2 regions of the Arthrobacter sp. StoSoilA2 genome follow, and region 2 is predicted to be linked to the other one. Evidence: riboswitches for the same ligand, from Rfam matches in the RefSeq annotation. Region 2 holds a riboswitch; the other holds the start of a gene.

Region 1 (7,213 bases), 1.4 Mb from region 2:
ATAGCGACGAACGTGGCAATGCGAAGCTGGTTTCGTCCAAGCTTGCGGTACGGTTCGGTGTCCACGACGCCGTTGGCACGCAGGATCTTGGCGATAGCCGCTGCGTCGATGGAGTCATCGAAGTCGATGGTGGCGATGACGTTGGAGCGGTCCTCAGCCTTCGCGACGAACGGTGTTGCGTACTCGGACGCCTCGGCCCAGGAGTAAATGCGGCTGGCAGAGTCTGCCGTGCGCTTGCTGGCGAAGTCCAGTCCACCATTGCTGTTGAGCCACTGCACCTGCGCATCCAAAGTCACCAGCGTGGACAGTGAAGGTGTGTTGTACGTCTGGTTCAGTTTGGAGTTGTCGATAGCGGTCTGCAGGTCCAGGAAGTCCGGAATCCAGCGGCCGCTGGCCTTGATCCGGGCCGCGCGCTCCAACGCTGCCGGGGAGAACAGGCCCAGCCACAGGCCGCCGTCAGAGGCGAAGTTCTTCTGCGGGGCGAAGTAGTAGACATCCGATTCGGCGACGTCGACGTCCAGCCCGCCGGCGGCTGACGTGGCGTCCACCAGGACGAGCGAACCGGCGTCGGCGCCTTCGACGCGCTTTACAGGGGCTGCAACACCGGTTGACGTCTCGTTCTGGGGCCAGGCATAGACGTCAACCCCGGCCTCCGCCTGGGAGACCGGCCGCGTGCCGGGCTCGGACGTGATGATGGAGGATGCATCCAGGAAGGGGGCTTTGTTGGTGGCCGCGGCAAACTTGGAACCGAATTCACCGAAGGAAAGGTGCTGGGCCTTTTTCTCAACGAGCCCAAAAGCTGCTACATCCCAGAAAGCAGTGGAACCGCCGACGCCGAGGACAACCTCGTAGCCCTCGGGTGCACGGAAGAACTGGCTGAGTCCTTCGCGGACCGAACCCACCAGGTTCTTGACCGGCGCCTGACGGTGGGACGTGCCAAGAATGGTGGTCGATGCGGCAGACAGGGCCTGGACCTGTTCCGGGCGGACCTTGGACGGTCCCGCGCCGAAGCGTCCGTCCTTGGGCAGCAGGTCGGCGGGAATAGTGATGCTGTTGTCGCTCACGTGTGGCTCCAATGGGTATCGGTTAGAGAGGGGGAGGTGGGCAGGTGGCATCGGCTGCCCCTTCGACTCCCTCATTCTGCCTGACCGGGCCCACCGTCAGGAATCTGCGGGTGTCATAGTCCGCCACGTGGAATGCCGGACCACCACAGGCATTCCGGCCCAGGGAAAAATTATCCAGAGTAATTCCAAATAAGCTAGGCTTGGATTGACGTTCCGGAGGTGTCGGTTGCACACCGTCCACCTTGGCTGGGACGCGGTACGGTGGAGATTACGCAAGAAATGCGTTCGAGGAGAGCTGAGCTGGATGACGGATCTGATCGATACCACTGAGATGTATCTTCGGACCATTTTGGAGCTTGAAGAAGAGAACATCGTGGCTCTTCGCGCACGCATCGCGGAGCGTCTGCGGCACTCGGGTCCCACGGTTTCCCAGACCATTGGACGCATGGAGCGTGACGGCCTGGTGATTGTGTCCAACGACCGCCACCTGGAGCTGACCGAAGTCGGGCGCAAGCGGGCCACCGAGGTCATGCGGAAGCACCGCCTTGCCGAGAGGCTCCTGGCGGACGTCATTGGTCTGGACTGGGCATACGTTCATGACGAAGCATGTCGCTGGGAACACGTCATGAGCGAACGGGTGGAACGGCGGCTCTATGAGTTGTTGGAGCACCCCACAGAGTCACCATATGGCAATCCTATTCCGGGCTTGGAAGCCCTTGGCGGCCTCGCCAACAAGCCTCTTTCCCGCGTGGACGTGAACCTGCTGCATGCGATGGACGGGTACGCTGCCGATTCGCGTGTAGTGGTCAGCCGGCTTGCTGAACCCATCCAGGTTGAGCCCGAGCTCCTCACCCAGCTCGATGAAGGCGGAATTCGTCCTGGCGCAACCGTCTCCTTGGAACGGGTGGGGGAGTACATCTCCGTCCGCGTTCCGGGCATTGAAGGAGCACTGGAGTTGCCTCCCGAGGTCGCTGCGCACGTCTTCGTCGCCGTCAGCTGACTCTGACTTGCCCTGACCACGGGAGTGTCGGATCTCACTTTGTGGTGGTTGGCGCGCGTGTGACCTGCGGCTTTCCGCGACTGATGATATGGAGCACCCGCAACACGGTCGTTTTGGAAAGATAACGAATTTATTACTGCGGGCTTTAATCACCTATAGTTATCTACTAGCGCCGATACCAAAGCGTTACCTGATCTGGAGCCGAGCTCTGCCAGCAGATCAGGTGTGTCATCAACTACTGGCAGAGGCGGGGGAACCACAAGCGGCTGCCTAAAGAAGCAGCCTTGGGGTGAAGTCCGCAGCAGAAGTGCCTACTAACGCAAGTCCTTCCGGGGATACCTGTGTGCCGTTTGCGCTTCGTGCGGACCGGGTCTTTGAACTCTCTGACCCGAATCCGACAGCTAACTTCGCAGGCTTTCCAGAGAGGAACAGAGTTTGACATCGCAGAACGTCAGGGGCCGTCGCCGTGCGTCCGGCCCCACTGCTGAGCTGCGGCCAGCCCGCGCCGCAATGGAGATCCGGCCACGCGACACCCCGCGTCAGGTGCGCCGCCGTAAGAGCCCGTTGCGCCAGGTAGCCGACTTCGCGTCAGCCAGTGGTGTAGGGCAGAAGGCCGGTGTCGCGCTTGCAGCCACCGGACTTGCCCTGACTGTAGGTCTGCCTGCCACAAGCCCCGTCATGGCCACGTCGGAATCGGGCCAGACCGAGGCGGCGCTCTCCGTGCCCGGTGGCAGCCAGCCCGAAGTTTCTGCAGCAGCCTCTGCCAAAATCGATTTCAGTCGTGCCGCAGTGGCCACAGCCGCTGACCCGGACGGCAAGCTCAAGCAGCTGTTGAGCGCCCAGTCAGCGGGGAGCATTCAGCGTGCTTCCTCACTTGGCACCTTGGGAAGTCCTCTGGACAAGCTGGTCACGGCATCGCCGTTTGGCTACCGCGTCAGCCCCCTTACCGGCGGCACCGGTGACTTCCACCGTGGCCAGGACTTCGTGGCCCAGTGCGGAACCGCCGTCCACGCCGCCGCTGCAGGCAAGGTCACGTTCGCCGGGTGGCATGAGTACGGCGGAGGCAATCGCGTTGTGATTGATCACGGCAACGGCCTTGAGACCACGTACAACCACCTGTCGTCCTTCAACGTCAAGGTGGGGCAGACTGTCAGCCGCGGCGATACCGTCGCGCTGAGTGGCACCACAGGAGCATCTACCGGCTGCCACCTCCACTTCGAGGTCCAGGTAAACGGCGAAGTCGTAGATCCCATGGGCTGGCTCTGAGCAATTTGATGGTTGTCTCTCGCATCCATGACACGCCCCGTGACCTGAATGTGACATTCACGAACATCTGTTGTACCGTCTAAAGCGCATCGGCTTTTTAGGGGGCCGGTGCACTTGAGTGGATTGCCTAGCTCTGCCACCACTCGAGGTCCGTTCGCAAAAATCGTCTGGCAGGGGCGGGGGAACCAATTTTGGTCTTCGAGTCAGAAGACCTTGGGGTTAAGTCGCAAAAGCTTCCTTGAAGCCGCGCGGCCGGATGACTCCCATCCGAATCCGACAGCTCACCTCGCAGGCATTGGGAGAGGCTACCTTCGTGTCATCACGCACTACCCCTGCGCGCCATCGCGCCGAATTGGTTCGCACGAACCCGTTGAACACCCTTTCCAAGGCTGTCTCAACCAATGCAGGCACCGTAGGCCGCCAAGCCGCCGTTCTGGCCGCAGCCTCGGGGCTCGTTCTCAGTGTTGGACTCCCGGCCCAGGCCGCTGACACCGACGTTTCGAAGTCGGAATCTTCCAGCACCCAGCAGTTGGTCGCCACCGCAGTTGTTACCGCGGAGCCCACCGCAACGGTTTCCTTCGAAAGCCCCGTTGTGGTCACCAAGGAAGCTCCCAAGGTTCAGCGGGCCTCCCAGCGCACGTCGACCGAAGACCAAGCGAACAGCACCCTCGGTGCCCTGTCCTCCAAGGCCAAGGATGCTGCTTCAAGCGCGGCAGCCTCCGGACTTGCAGCAATTGCCTACACCGGCATCGGCCACCCCTACGTTTGGGGCGGCACTTCCCCCAACGGCTGGGACTGCTCCGGATTTACCCAGTGGGTTTACGCCCAGGCCGGCATCAGCATCCCCCGCGTCAATGCCTGGACGATCATGACCCCCACCAGCACCCCTGCCCCTGGCGACCTCGTCGTTCAGAACGGCGGAGCCCACGTGGGCATCTACGTCGGCAACGGCATGATGATCAGCGCTTTGAACCCCAGCCAGGGCACGCTCCTGCACTCCGTGGCCTCCACAGGCACATCCTCGTTCTACACCCTCCGCTAGGAAATCCCATTCGGGGTAAGCCAGCATGCCCCCCAAGTGCTGGCAGCCCATAACCCGCGTGCGGTCCCAGCGTGCGCGGCTACGAAAAGAGAGTAATCATGACCAGTGCAAACAAGGTTGCACGGCATAGAGCTGAGGCCCCCAAGACCAGCTCACTTGCCGTCATTGCCAAGGCTGTCAGCGACAACGCCGGTGGCGTTGGCCGTCAGGCAGCAGTGATCGCAGCTGCGTCGGGCCTTGTCCTGACCAGCGGAGTCGCTGCAAATGCTGCGGACACCAACGTTCAGCGGGAATCTACGTCTGCCTCCACGCTTGACGTGCAGTCGGTTGCCCAGGCCACCATTGCTGCTGATTCCAGCGTTGCCATCTCCTATGAGCGCCCGGTGGTCAAGACTGAGGAAGCCCCGGCTCCCGTCGTCCAGAAGGCGGCTGCCAAGGAAGCTCCGGCTGCCGGTGGCACCGCAACTTTGGCGGTCAACGCTGACGCGTCCGCAGCCAAGGCGCCCGCTGCATCCAGCGGCCTCGGTGCAGCTATCGCTGCAGCGGCCTACGCACAGCTCGGCGTCACACAGGACTGCACCATGCTGGTGACCAACTCGCTGGCCGCGGTCGGTATTCACTTCCACGACTGGCCGGCCGGCTATCTCTCCCTCGGCCGCACGGTCAGTGCAGCTGAAGCCCAGCCCGGCGATCTCGCTTACTACGCCAACGGCGGCTATGGCGGAATGGCCCACATCGCGGTTTACGTCGGCAACGGCATGGCAGTCCACGGTGGATGGAACGGATCCACCACGGCACTGTTCAGCGTGAACGTTGGCTCCGGCCCAGTTTTCATCCGCGTCAACGGCTGATCACTTACTTTGCGGAACACCCCGTAGGCTCAGGCCGGCGGGGTGTTCTGCTTTAACCACCAGTTTTCGTGACAGCAAGAGAAGCGGGCTGCCGACACCCAAATCCGGGGGGCGCAAGTCCGATTCCGTGGCCTCAGGGAATGTGCGCGTCCTCTGCAAGGTGTCCCGCGCATGAATTTTCGCCAACACCACAGCCGAAACGACAGAAAAATTCGTTGATACGGCATACAAGTGCTTACCCTTGTGTTGTCGATCCACAGCCCGTACAAGCAGAGGGCAGCCGGCCCTCGTGCCCCTGACGGGTGCGGCCGTGAAGAGGTACGTGCATGCGCACACTCGTTCTGAATGCTGGATATGAACCGCTGGCGGTAGTAACCTTCCGCCGGGCGCTGGTCCTTGTGCTGACTGGAAAAGCTAGCGTAGTGGCCGAAGGCGACGAGCCTGTCGTCGGGCCACAGGAGATTCTCGGACGACCATCCGTGATCCTTCTCAACCGCTACATCCGGCCCCGGTACAACAGGATCACCGCCGTGAGCCGCCGCGGGGTACTCCGCCGCGACGGCCATCGCTGCGCCTACTGCGGGAAAACAGCCCACACCATAGACCACGTCCACCCCAAATCCAGGGGCGGCGCGGATTCCTGGGAAAACCTGGTTGCGGCGTGTTTGAAATGCAACAACGCCAAGAGTGACCACACGCTCGCCGAGATGGGTTGGAAACTTCGTTTCAAACCCGGCGTGCCCACAGGAACCATGTGGCAGATCAAAGAACTCGAGAAACCTGCGCCGGACTGGGACCCGTTCCTGTTGCCGGAATCCGCCGCCTGATCGATTTCTGTTGCCCTCCCGCCGTCCGGGTACTCTGGGCGGATGGAGTTCAACGCTGTGATTCTGGCGGGTGGCAGGGCCACCCGCCTCGGTGGCGTGCCCAAGCCCGGATTAACGTTCGACGGCGCCAGCCTCCTTTCGCATGCCCTGCAGGCCGCACGCGGAGCCTCCGCGGTGGTTGTGGTTGGTCCGGACACCTCTGGTATCGGCGATGTCCTGCCTGCTGGAGTTCTTAGTGCCCGGGAGGAGCCGGCCTTTGCTGGCCCTGCCGCTGCGATTGCTGCCGGTCTGGCGGCCCTTCATGAGGCGGCCGCTCTTCGGCAGGCAGTCAGCCCAGCGCCATGGACGCTCGTCCTGGCTTGCGACATGCCGCACGCCGCCAGGGGCATTGCGCCCCTGTGGGAAGAATTGCGTGCGCACCCCGAAGTGGAGGGCGCCATGGCCGTTTCAGCCGATGGCCGGCAACAGCCCCTCCTGGGGGTTTACAGCACCCGGGCTTTGGAACGGGAAGTTTCCGCAGCTTCTGCAACTTCGGGGTTAACGAACTCTTCAGTGTTCCGGCTGCTTGCTAGGCTGAACCTGCTGGCCGTTACTGTTCCCGATGGATCTACTGATGATGTGGACACATGGGAGGACGCTGCGGCCCTGGGCATACACAACGAGCAGGAGGCGGACATGAAGAGCCAGGAAGAGACGCTCGAGGACTGGTGCCGCACACTGTTGCAGGCCTTTGAGCTTGAGGGCGTTGACGTGGATATCAATGAAGTCCTCGCAGTGGCAGGAGTTGCCGCCCACTCCGTGGTGCGGCCTGCCGCGCCCCTGACTACGTTCATCGCCGGTTACGCTGCTGGTATGGCCAGGGGAATCGGCCAGGCGGCGGACGACACCGCCATGAGCGCAGCCCTTGACCTGGCCCGCCAGGTTGCCAAGCAATACCTGGAGCCCGGGACTGAGGCGGAATGACCGAGGCCCCCGGACAGGGCCACCACGCGGCACACACATGGCATGAGGCCCGGCAGCGCGCCTTCGACGTCGCTGCTCCGATCCCGCCAAGCCCGGTGCCACTGAAGGCCGCCTTGGGAAGGACGCTTGCCTCGGACGCGGTCGCCGTACAGGACATGCCGCACTATGCGTCCTCCGCCATGGACGGCTGGGCCGTCAAC
Region 2 (7,213 bases):
GATCCGCCAACTCATCGGAGCTGATCCGTTGAGCGGGGCCATCAGGCTCGAGTTGCACGCTGCACTGAAGGCACAGCGCTGGGCTTCGCGGCCCCGGATCTAGCGAATATCCAGGGTTTCAGGCCGCCAAGTGTTTTGGGCCGCCGAGTGTTGTAGAACGTGTGCTGCGGAACGGCCGGAATTGGACAGTCCTCCAGGCGTCACTTACGCTGAGAAAACGGTTTCTGACGAATTCTTAGGAGCACTGTGGGCGGCGTTGTGTCGGGGATCCTCATCGTCGCCTCGGTCATCGCGGTGGGTTACTTCGCCGCCCGCTACAAAGTGCTGGCCCCGGATGTACAAAGCGCACTGACCCGGACGGCTTTCTACATCACCAATCCTGCACTGCTGTTCACGGTGGTAGGTGGAAGCGACATTCGTGCCGCCTTCGGCGTCGACGCCCCTCTTGCGCTCCTGTCAGCAACCGTCATAGGCCTTCTCTATTGTTTGCTGAGCTTTCTGTTCTTCCGGCGGCCGGTCGCGGAAACGGCGGTTGGTGCCATGGCAAGCAGTTATGCCAACGCGAACAACATCGGTATTCCTGTTTCCCTGTATGCAGTGGGCACGGCGCAGCACGTTGCTCCAGTCCTTCTGGTTCAACTCCTGATCATGGCGCCCTTCTACCTGAGCGTCCTGGGCGTGGCGGGCGGCACAAGAATCTCGTGGAAACGGATGCTGTTGCAGCCTTTCTCCAATCCCATGATTATCGCCTCGGGCCTGGGGGTGGTGATGGCCCTGACCGGGTGGGAGGCTCCGGAGCTCGTTCAGAGACCCATCGATATGCTGGCCGGCGCGGCCGTCCCCATGGTTCTGCTGGCTTTTGGCATGTCGCTGGCTGGCAAGGCGCCGCTCCAAAAGGGCGATGGCCGCGTGGAGACCGTAGTTGCCACCACCTTGAAGGTGGCTGGCATGCCAGTGGTGGTCTGGGCGCTGGGGCGCTTCGTGTTCGGCTTGGAGGGTCAGCACCTCTTGGCCAGCGTCATCATGGCCGCACTGCCAACCGCACAGAACGTCTTCCTATTCGCTTCTCCCTACGGACGCGGGATGACAATGGCCCGGGATGTCATCCTCTGTACAACAGTCCTGTGCATCGGGGCGTTGGTTATGGTTGCGTGGCTGCTTGGATAGAAGCGATCGAGGCCGGGAAAAAGCGACACACGAAACAAAAGAGGCAGGCACCCGGGTGGAGCAGTTCAGGGTCGGGTGCCCGCCTCATCTTGTTGTCGTGATTCCGGTTCCTGTGATTCCTTAGGCCCGGCGCAACCGCTGGCAGCTCCAGCGGCCCATCCGATTGCGGAAGGTGGCAGTGCGGCTGCTGCTGCAGTACCGGCCATGCCATCCGACGTGCGCGCTGGTCCTGGGAAGCCGCGTGCTCATTTCAAGATCCCTGTGGCGCCGTCAAGTATGCCGTCCAGGTCCAGGGGTGAATCGCTGGACGGTGTGGTGGTGCTGGGACTGCCGGTCGGCTTTGGCTTTGGCGCCGGAGCCTGTGTTGGAGTGGGTGCCGGAGTAGGTGCCGGAGTGCCGGTGGGGGTCGGCGTCGTCGTGGCAGGTGGGGTGGTGACCGTGTCCGACGGAACCGGGCTCGGGGCCGGCTGGGTTGGAACAGGAGTTGTCACGCCCGGGACGGGAACAACAGCCGACGGGACTGCCGAAGGCACCCAAACAGGATCCGCGAGTGACACTTGCGGAGTCGGAAGGGACGACGACGGCGCCTGGTCGGGTGCCTCTCCTGACGACTGCGTTGCTACGGTTGCCGGCTTTCCGGCCTCGCTGGTGGCCGACGACGCGGAGGCGCTGGCGTATGACGAGCTGGGTGCAGGGGTAGCCGAAGTTGACTGCCTGCTGTCGCTACCCGTCTTTGCGTCGCTTGCTTCCTGGGCCGGCGTTTCCTGCCCGAAGAAGGGAAGCTCGAAGGCCTGGCTCATGGTGCCAACGGTCAATACCAAGCCCAAGGCCCCAGCGACGACCGCCATGCGCTGGCCCATTGTTTTGACCGATGCGGCCTTGGTGAGCACGGCGTGTGGTTCATGGCTGAAGGATGACCCACCCAAGGACGAAGCTCCCAGGGACGAAGCTCCGAAGGCAGGGGCGCCGCCTGCCGGGGTTTCGCCAGCAGTTGCCGCCTTTCGGGCCGTACCGCTCCCGGATTCCTGTGCGCGAAGGGCTTTCCGGCTTGCGAGACCAGAGGCGGCGGTCGCGGCTGCGGCAAGCTGTGCGGGGCTCTTAGCCTGAACGATCGGGATGGCAGCGGTGGCAGGTTCGGGATTCGCTGCGGGTTCGGGCGCGACCGGTTCGGGCGCCTGAACGGTCGGGATGGCAGCGGTGGCAGGTTCGGGATTCGCTGCGGGTTCGGGCGCGACGGGTTCGGGCGCCTGAACAGCTGGAATCGCAGCAGTTGCCGGCTCAACGGGAGCAGGGTCCGCCGGAGCAGAGTCCGCTGTTGCAGAATCCGCTGGTGCTGTTTCTGCTGGAGCAGTTTCAGTGGGGACTGTCTCAGCAGAAATAGCTGCCTGGGCTGCCCGTTCACGCTCTGCCGCCCGAGCGGCCGCGCGCGTGGTGGGTGCCGCCGTTTGGGGATTGGAAGCAGAAGCGGGAATAGAAGCAGTGGCGGGTTCCGGCGTCGCGCCTGCTAAACCTGCTTCTGCTTCCGGCGTGCTGGTGGAGGATCCGCTGGGTTGGGCCCGACGGCGTCCGGTTGGCTGGGTACGCTCGCGCGCTATTTGGGCGCGGCGCGGCTGATCCATGGTTGGGGACATGGTGGTTGCCTCTCAACGCCTGCGAGGTTAGCTGTCGGGTTCGGACGAGGCCGTCCGGCCGCACATGGCGGCTTCACCCCAAGGGCCTAGGGAAAAATCAGGCCCGGGAACTCTGGGTCCCCCGTCTCTGCCGCGGGTCTGGCGGATTCCGGTTTGCGGCAGAGCTCGGCGTCAACCCGGAAGCGGCCCAGCGGAGATGAGGGTCGCTCTTCGACGGTACATGAGCGGCATAGCAAAGTCACATTAATGTAACGGGCGGGACGCCTTCCGGCTCGAAGGCCCGTTAGGACTTAGGCTCCGGGGCCGGAGCCGGGGCTGGCAGCTCGTACTGGATCCTTTGGACTTGGTGTGCGTAATGGGTCTCGGGTCGGAAAATTTCGTCGGCCACACCAAGCATCCCACCCGTGGCGCCGCGCCGGACTTTACCCTTGCTGTTCTGGCGCAAGACCCAGAACCAAAGGGCCGCAATGAGGGCAGGTGCTGCCAGCACTGCCACTAGTACGGCCAAGATATCCATGGCCCAAGACTAGCTTCCGCCGCGGGCGGCAGGTAGAACATAGTCGTATGGACCTCCCAGTGATGCCGCCCATTTCGCCCATGCTTGCCAAGTCTGTTCCTTCGATCCCTGATGTGGGCCATTTTGAGCCAAAGTGGGACGGGTTCAGGACCATCGTTTTCAAAGATGGCGATGAGATCATCCTGGGTAGCCGAAACGAACGTCCTATGACACGGTATTTCCCTGAGCTGGTGGAAGCCCTTCGGAAGAATCTCCCGGACAAATGCGTGATCGACGGCGAGATCGTCCTCATAACCGGGAACAGGCTCGACTTCGAGGGTCTTCAGCAGCGCATCCATCCCGCCGACAGTCGTGTGCGGATGCTGGCCGAAAGCACCCCGTCCTCCTTCATCGGATTCGACGTCCTAGCCCTGGGAGACGAGAACCTCATGGACAAGCCGTTTTCCGAGCGTCGCGCCGCCTTGGAGAAGGCACTGGCCAAGGCTGAGGCGCCCGTTTACGTAACACCGGCGGTGACGGACATTGATCAAGCACAGGAGTGGTTCGTGCAGCTCGAAGGTGCTGGGCTTGACGGCATACTTTCCAAACCGCTCGAGGGGACGTATCAACCGAATAAGCGCGTCATGTTCAAAACCAAGCATGAACGGACCGCGGACTGCGTGGTGGCCGGATTCCGCTGGCATAAAACGGGAAAGGTTGTCGGGTCGATGCTGCTTGGGCTGTATAACGACGCCGGTCAGCTGCAGCACGTGGGGGTGGTGGCTTCATTTCCCATGGCCAAGCGCGAAAGCCTGGTGGCTGAACTTGAGCCATACCAGACGGAGTTCAGCGAGCATCCTTGGGGTCAGTGGGCCGACCAAGGAGATGCCGCCGCTACTGGTTCCCGGATGCCGGGCGCGCAAAGCCGGTGGAGCGGCGGCAAGGACTTCTCCTTTGTTCCCCTTCGGCCCGAGCTCGTCATCGAGGTTGCCTATGACTACATGGAAGGCGACCGGTTCCGGCACACCACCCAGTTTCGTCGATGGCGGCCGGACCGGACTCCGGAGAGCTGTACCTATTCGCAGCTGGAGGAGCCAGCTGATTATGACCTCGGGGAGATACTGAGTCTGCCGTAACCGGAGTTGCCCCCGCTAATACGTTGCTGGGCCGCTGATACGTTGCTGGCCATCGACGGGATAGCGGCTTGGGGACGAGCTACTCTTCGTGTCCTTGGTCGCTGCTCATGCTGCCCTCCGCGGGTGGGGTTTCGCCCGGCGGTACGCCGCCTCCAGGCTCAAGTCCCGTGACGTTGCCGTCCAGGGGATCGGGGTTGGCGGAAGCTGCAGGATCGTCGTCCTCGTCCTGGCGCATGTCGGGATCCGTGTGGACATCGTCGGTGTCGCCGGCAGTGACGCCAGCGGTGTCGCCTGTCGTGTCGGCTGGCTCGGCGTCGCCGGAAACTCCGAAGGTCCGGGGATCGTCCTCAGGGTCATAGCTGGTCATGGTCACCCTTCCTAAGCAAACTTACTATTGTGCTTGCCCGGCCAGCCTAGTCTCCAGATCGCAAACCCAACAAGGGGCACCCACGCCGGGTTCCGCCGTCGTGCATCAGTGCTTGCATCAGTGCCTAACTCTGGCGGGAGGTGGCAGCGACGAAGCTCATGATGGCGTCGGCCACGGCCTTCGGCCGCATGTGTTGGGCGACGTGTCCAACTCCGGGGATTTCAACGAGGCGCCCTTGGGGCACCGCGCGGGAGAGCTTAAGCGCCCACTCCGGCCCGGCCACATGATCGCGGCTCCCTCGAAGCACCAGCACGGGAGTCCGGACTTTGGCCAACTGCTTCTCGGTCGGGTACTTCATCATTACCGGCAACTCGGTGAGGTACCAGCGGGGCCCGCATTGCAGGTAGTCCGTGATCACGATCCAGTTGGACGATGGGCTTTCGCGGAGAAGGCCATCCAGGAACAGGGCAAGCGACTGCCGCCCCACGTTCTTGTGGCGTGAGTCAACCACGGGACCCATGAGGACAAGATGCAAGGCGCGTTCAGGCGCATGGAGGGCCGCTTCAATGGCGAACTGCACGCCCATCGAGTGTCCTACCAGGATGTACGACTCGATGCCGCAGGCCTTCAGTGCTTCTGCGATGAACGCGCCGTAGTCTTCCACGGACAGTTGCCGCCCGGGCTTGGGAGTACCCGCAAAACCTGGAAGGTCCAGCGAGAAGGTGGGTGCGCCCGCTGCCAGGACGCCGTGAAGGCGCGCAAGGTAGCGGTGCGAGACGCCGATGCCGTGGATAAGGATGTAAGCGGGCTGCGCGCTCCCATGCGTCCCCGGAGGAGGCGAGCCCTCCGTCCAGAGAATCCGACCACCTAGACCGCGGGCCTCGACGTCGGCAGACAGCAGCGTGCTCCGCTTGCTTCGGCGCCCCGTCAAGGCCGGGCCTGTTCCAGGAATACCGGAGCCCCGGGGCCGGTTAGCTCGTCCTCAGACACTGGCCGTCCGGAAACAGCGAGAAGCAGGGAAATGGCCGGTCCTTGAACCTCCGAGCCGTCGCCGTGCTGGAAGTCGGTGTCCGTAGCAACCAGTCGCCAGCCCGCGGCTATCTCCTTGCCGCCGCCGATCCTTGTTGTTGTCTTGACCTGGTAAGCAAGAGCCAACGCGACCTGCCCGGCCGGATAGTTGCGTGTCATGCCAAGGGGGCGCCGGATGTCTTCGCCATGGACGAACGCTTCCACCAATCGTGTGGCAATCCCCGCCGGTGGTCCCGATGTCCGGGACACTACAGCGCGCAGCGCCGTCAGTGTGCCGCCGGGATCCTTGGCCTTTTCGCGTTCCACCCCCACGGCGTTGTCGCGGTCGAAGTCGAAGCGGGCTTCAATCATTCGCTTGAGGAAGCCCAAACGGGTGGTCTTTGCGCTGTCCACAACGTGCGCCAGTACGTCATGGATGTCCCAGCCCGGGCAAAGTGAAGGCGTCTCCCAGAGTGGCTCGGGGAGCGGTTCCAGATCCTGGATCAGCGCACGACGTTCATCGTGCACGGCGGGCCAAACGACGGAGCGGGAAGTCGAAGCCATACCGCTATTGAAACAGCCCTGGTTCGGGTTTGGGGCTCTTCGACCCGCCCGCATGCTAATCCCGGGTGGCGTCGTCCGATTCGGCGGGGTCGCCGGCGGCGCGCGAAGCGTCGGGGGCGGCGGCAGCGTCAGCCGCGTCCCGGCGTCGGGCGATCTTGGATTCTGTCCACATGGCGACCGCGACGAACGCGACGCACGCGAACATGAAGGTGGCTACGAAGTTCAATCCCATGGCCGATCCCAAGGGTGCGGCAAGGGCCATTGCGGCCACCCCGGCCACGATATGCCACCCTTTGAAATTGCCCACCAAACAAGCGTAACCCCGGGGTAATCAGGTGCTGGCCCGTTGGCTGGGATCGTTGCTTGATCCTTATCACTCCGACGCTTTTAGTCGCTGCGTGCGTCATTTCCGGTGTCATCGCGGCCATTGTCTTCGCCTTTATCTCCCACGGAGGTCTCGGCCTGCTTGCGCTTCTGGGTTTCAAGCCACTCCATGATCGCAGCCTGGCGGATTCGCCGGTGCGTGCCGCGGTATTCGACTGGGATTTCTCCGCGGTCGGTCATATTGCGCAGGTAGGTGTGTGAGATGCCTGCGAGCTCCGCGGCCTGGGAGGTCGTGAGCATTTCCTCCACGCTGCTGACCGTGACGGTTTCGCCGCGGCCCAGCCTCGCAAGAAGATCGACGACGGCGTCCCTCGCCTGGTCGGGGAGGCGGTGGACCGTGCCATCGACGAACACGGTGATGTCGTTGCTGTCCTGGAGGGAGCGTGCCAGGTTCCGGGCGTCGTCGGCCGGGAGGCCAGCTGTAACGCGGGGAGCTATCAATGCCATGGCAGAAGCCTAG

What was found. Region 2 has a riboswitch for cyclic di-AMP ahead of LDN82_RS20845 (hypothetical protein). Riboswitches for the same ligand answer to the same signal wherever they lie in the genome.
Region 1: it holds a riboswitch for cyclic di-AMP, as region 2 does, so the genes downstream of both, LDN82_RS04945 (C40 family peptidase) here and LDN82_RS20845 (hypothetical protein) in region 2, are expected to answer to the same signal.

Annotation. Positions count from the first base shown of each region.
Region 1 covers NZ_AP024643.1:1,046,211-1,053,423, forward strand. Annotated here, with positions in the region: gene serC (phosphoserine transaminase) at 1-1,064, opposite strand, end outside; gene LDN82_RS04935 (metal-dependent transcriptional regulator) at 1,369-2,064, shown strand; cyclic di-AMP (ydaO/yuaA leader) riboswitch at 2,254-2,495, shown strand; gene LDN82_RS04940 (M23 family metallopeptidase) at 2,500-3,330, shown strand; cyclic di-AMP (ydaO/yuaA leader) riboswitch at 3,455-3,639, shown strand; gene LDN82_RS04945 (C40 family peptidase) at 3,644-4,372, shown strand; gene LDN82_RS04950 (NlpC/P60 family protein) at 4,471-5,223, shown strand; gene LDN82_RS04955 (HNH endonuclease) at 5,550-6,050, shown strand; gene LDN82_RS04960 (NTP transferase domain-containing protein) at 6,108-7,013, shown strand; gene LDN82_RS04965 (molybdopterin molybdotransferase MoeA) at 7,010-7,213, shown strand, end outside.
Region 2 covers NZ_AP024643.1:4,563,744-4,570,956, reverse strand. Annotated here, with positions in the region: gene LDN82_RS20855 (helix-turn-helix domain-containing protein) at 1-103, shown strand, start outside; gene LDN82_RS20850 (AEC family transporter) at 247-1,167, shown strand; gene LDN82_RS20845 (hypothetical protein) at 1,413-2,798, opposite strand; cyclic di-AMP (ydaO/yuaA leader) riboswitch at 2,801-2,952, opposite strand; gene LDN82_RS20840 (hypothetical protein) at 3,082-3,315, opposite strand; gene LDN82_RS20835 (ATP-dependent DNA ligase) at 3,363-4,430, shown strand; gene LDN82_RS20830 (DUF6480 family protein) at 4,510-4,797, opposite strand; gene LDN82_RS20825 (alpha/beta hydrolase) at 4,922-5,728, opposite strand; gene LDN82_RS20820 (maleylpyruvate isomerase family mycothiol-dependent enzyme) at 5,725-6,369, opposite strand; gene LDN82_RS20815 (hypothetical protein) at 6,425-6,676, opposite strand; gene LDN82_RS20810 (helix-turn-helix domain-containing protein) at 6,757-7,200, opposite strand.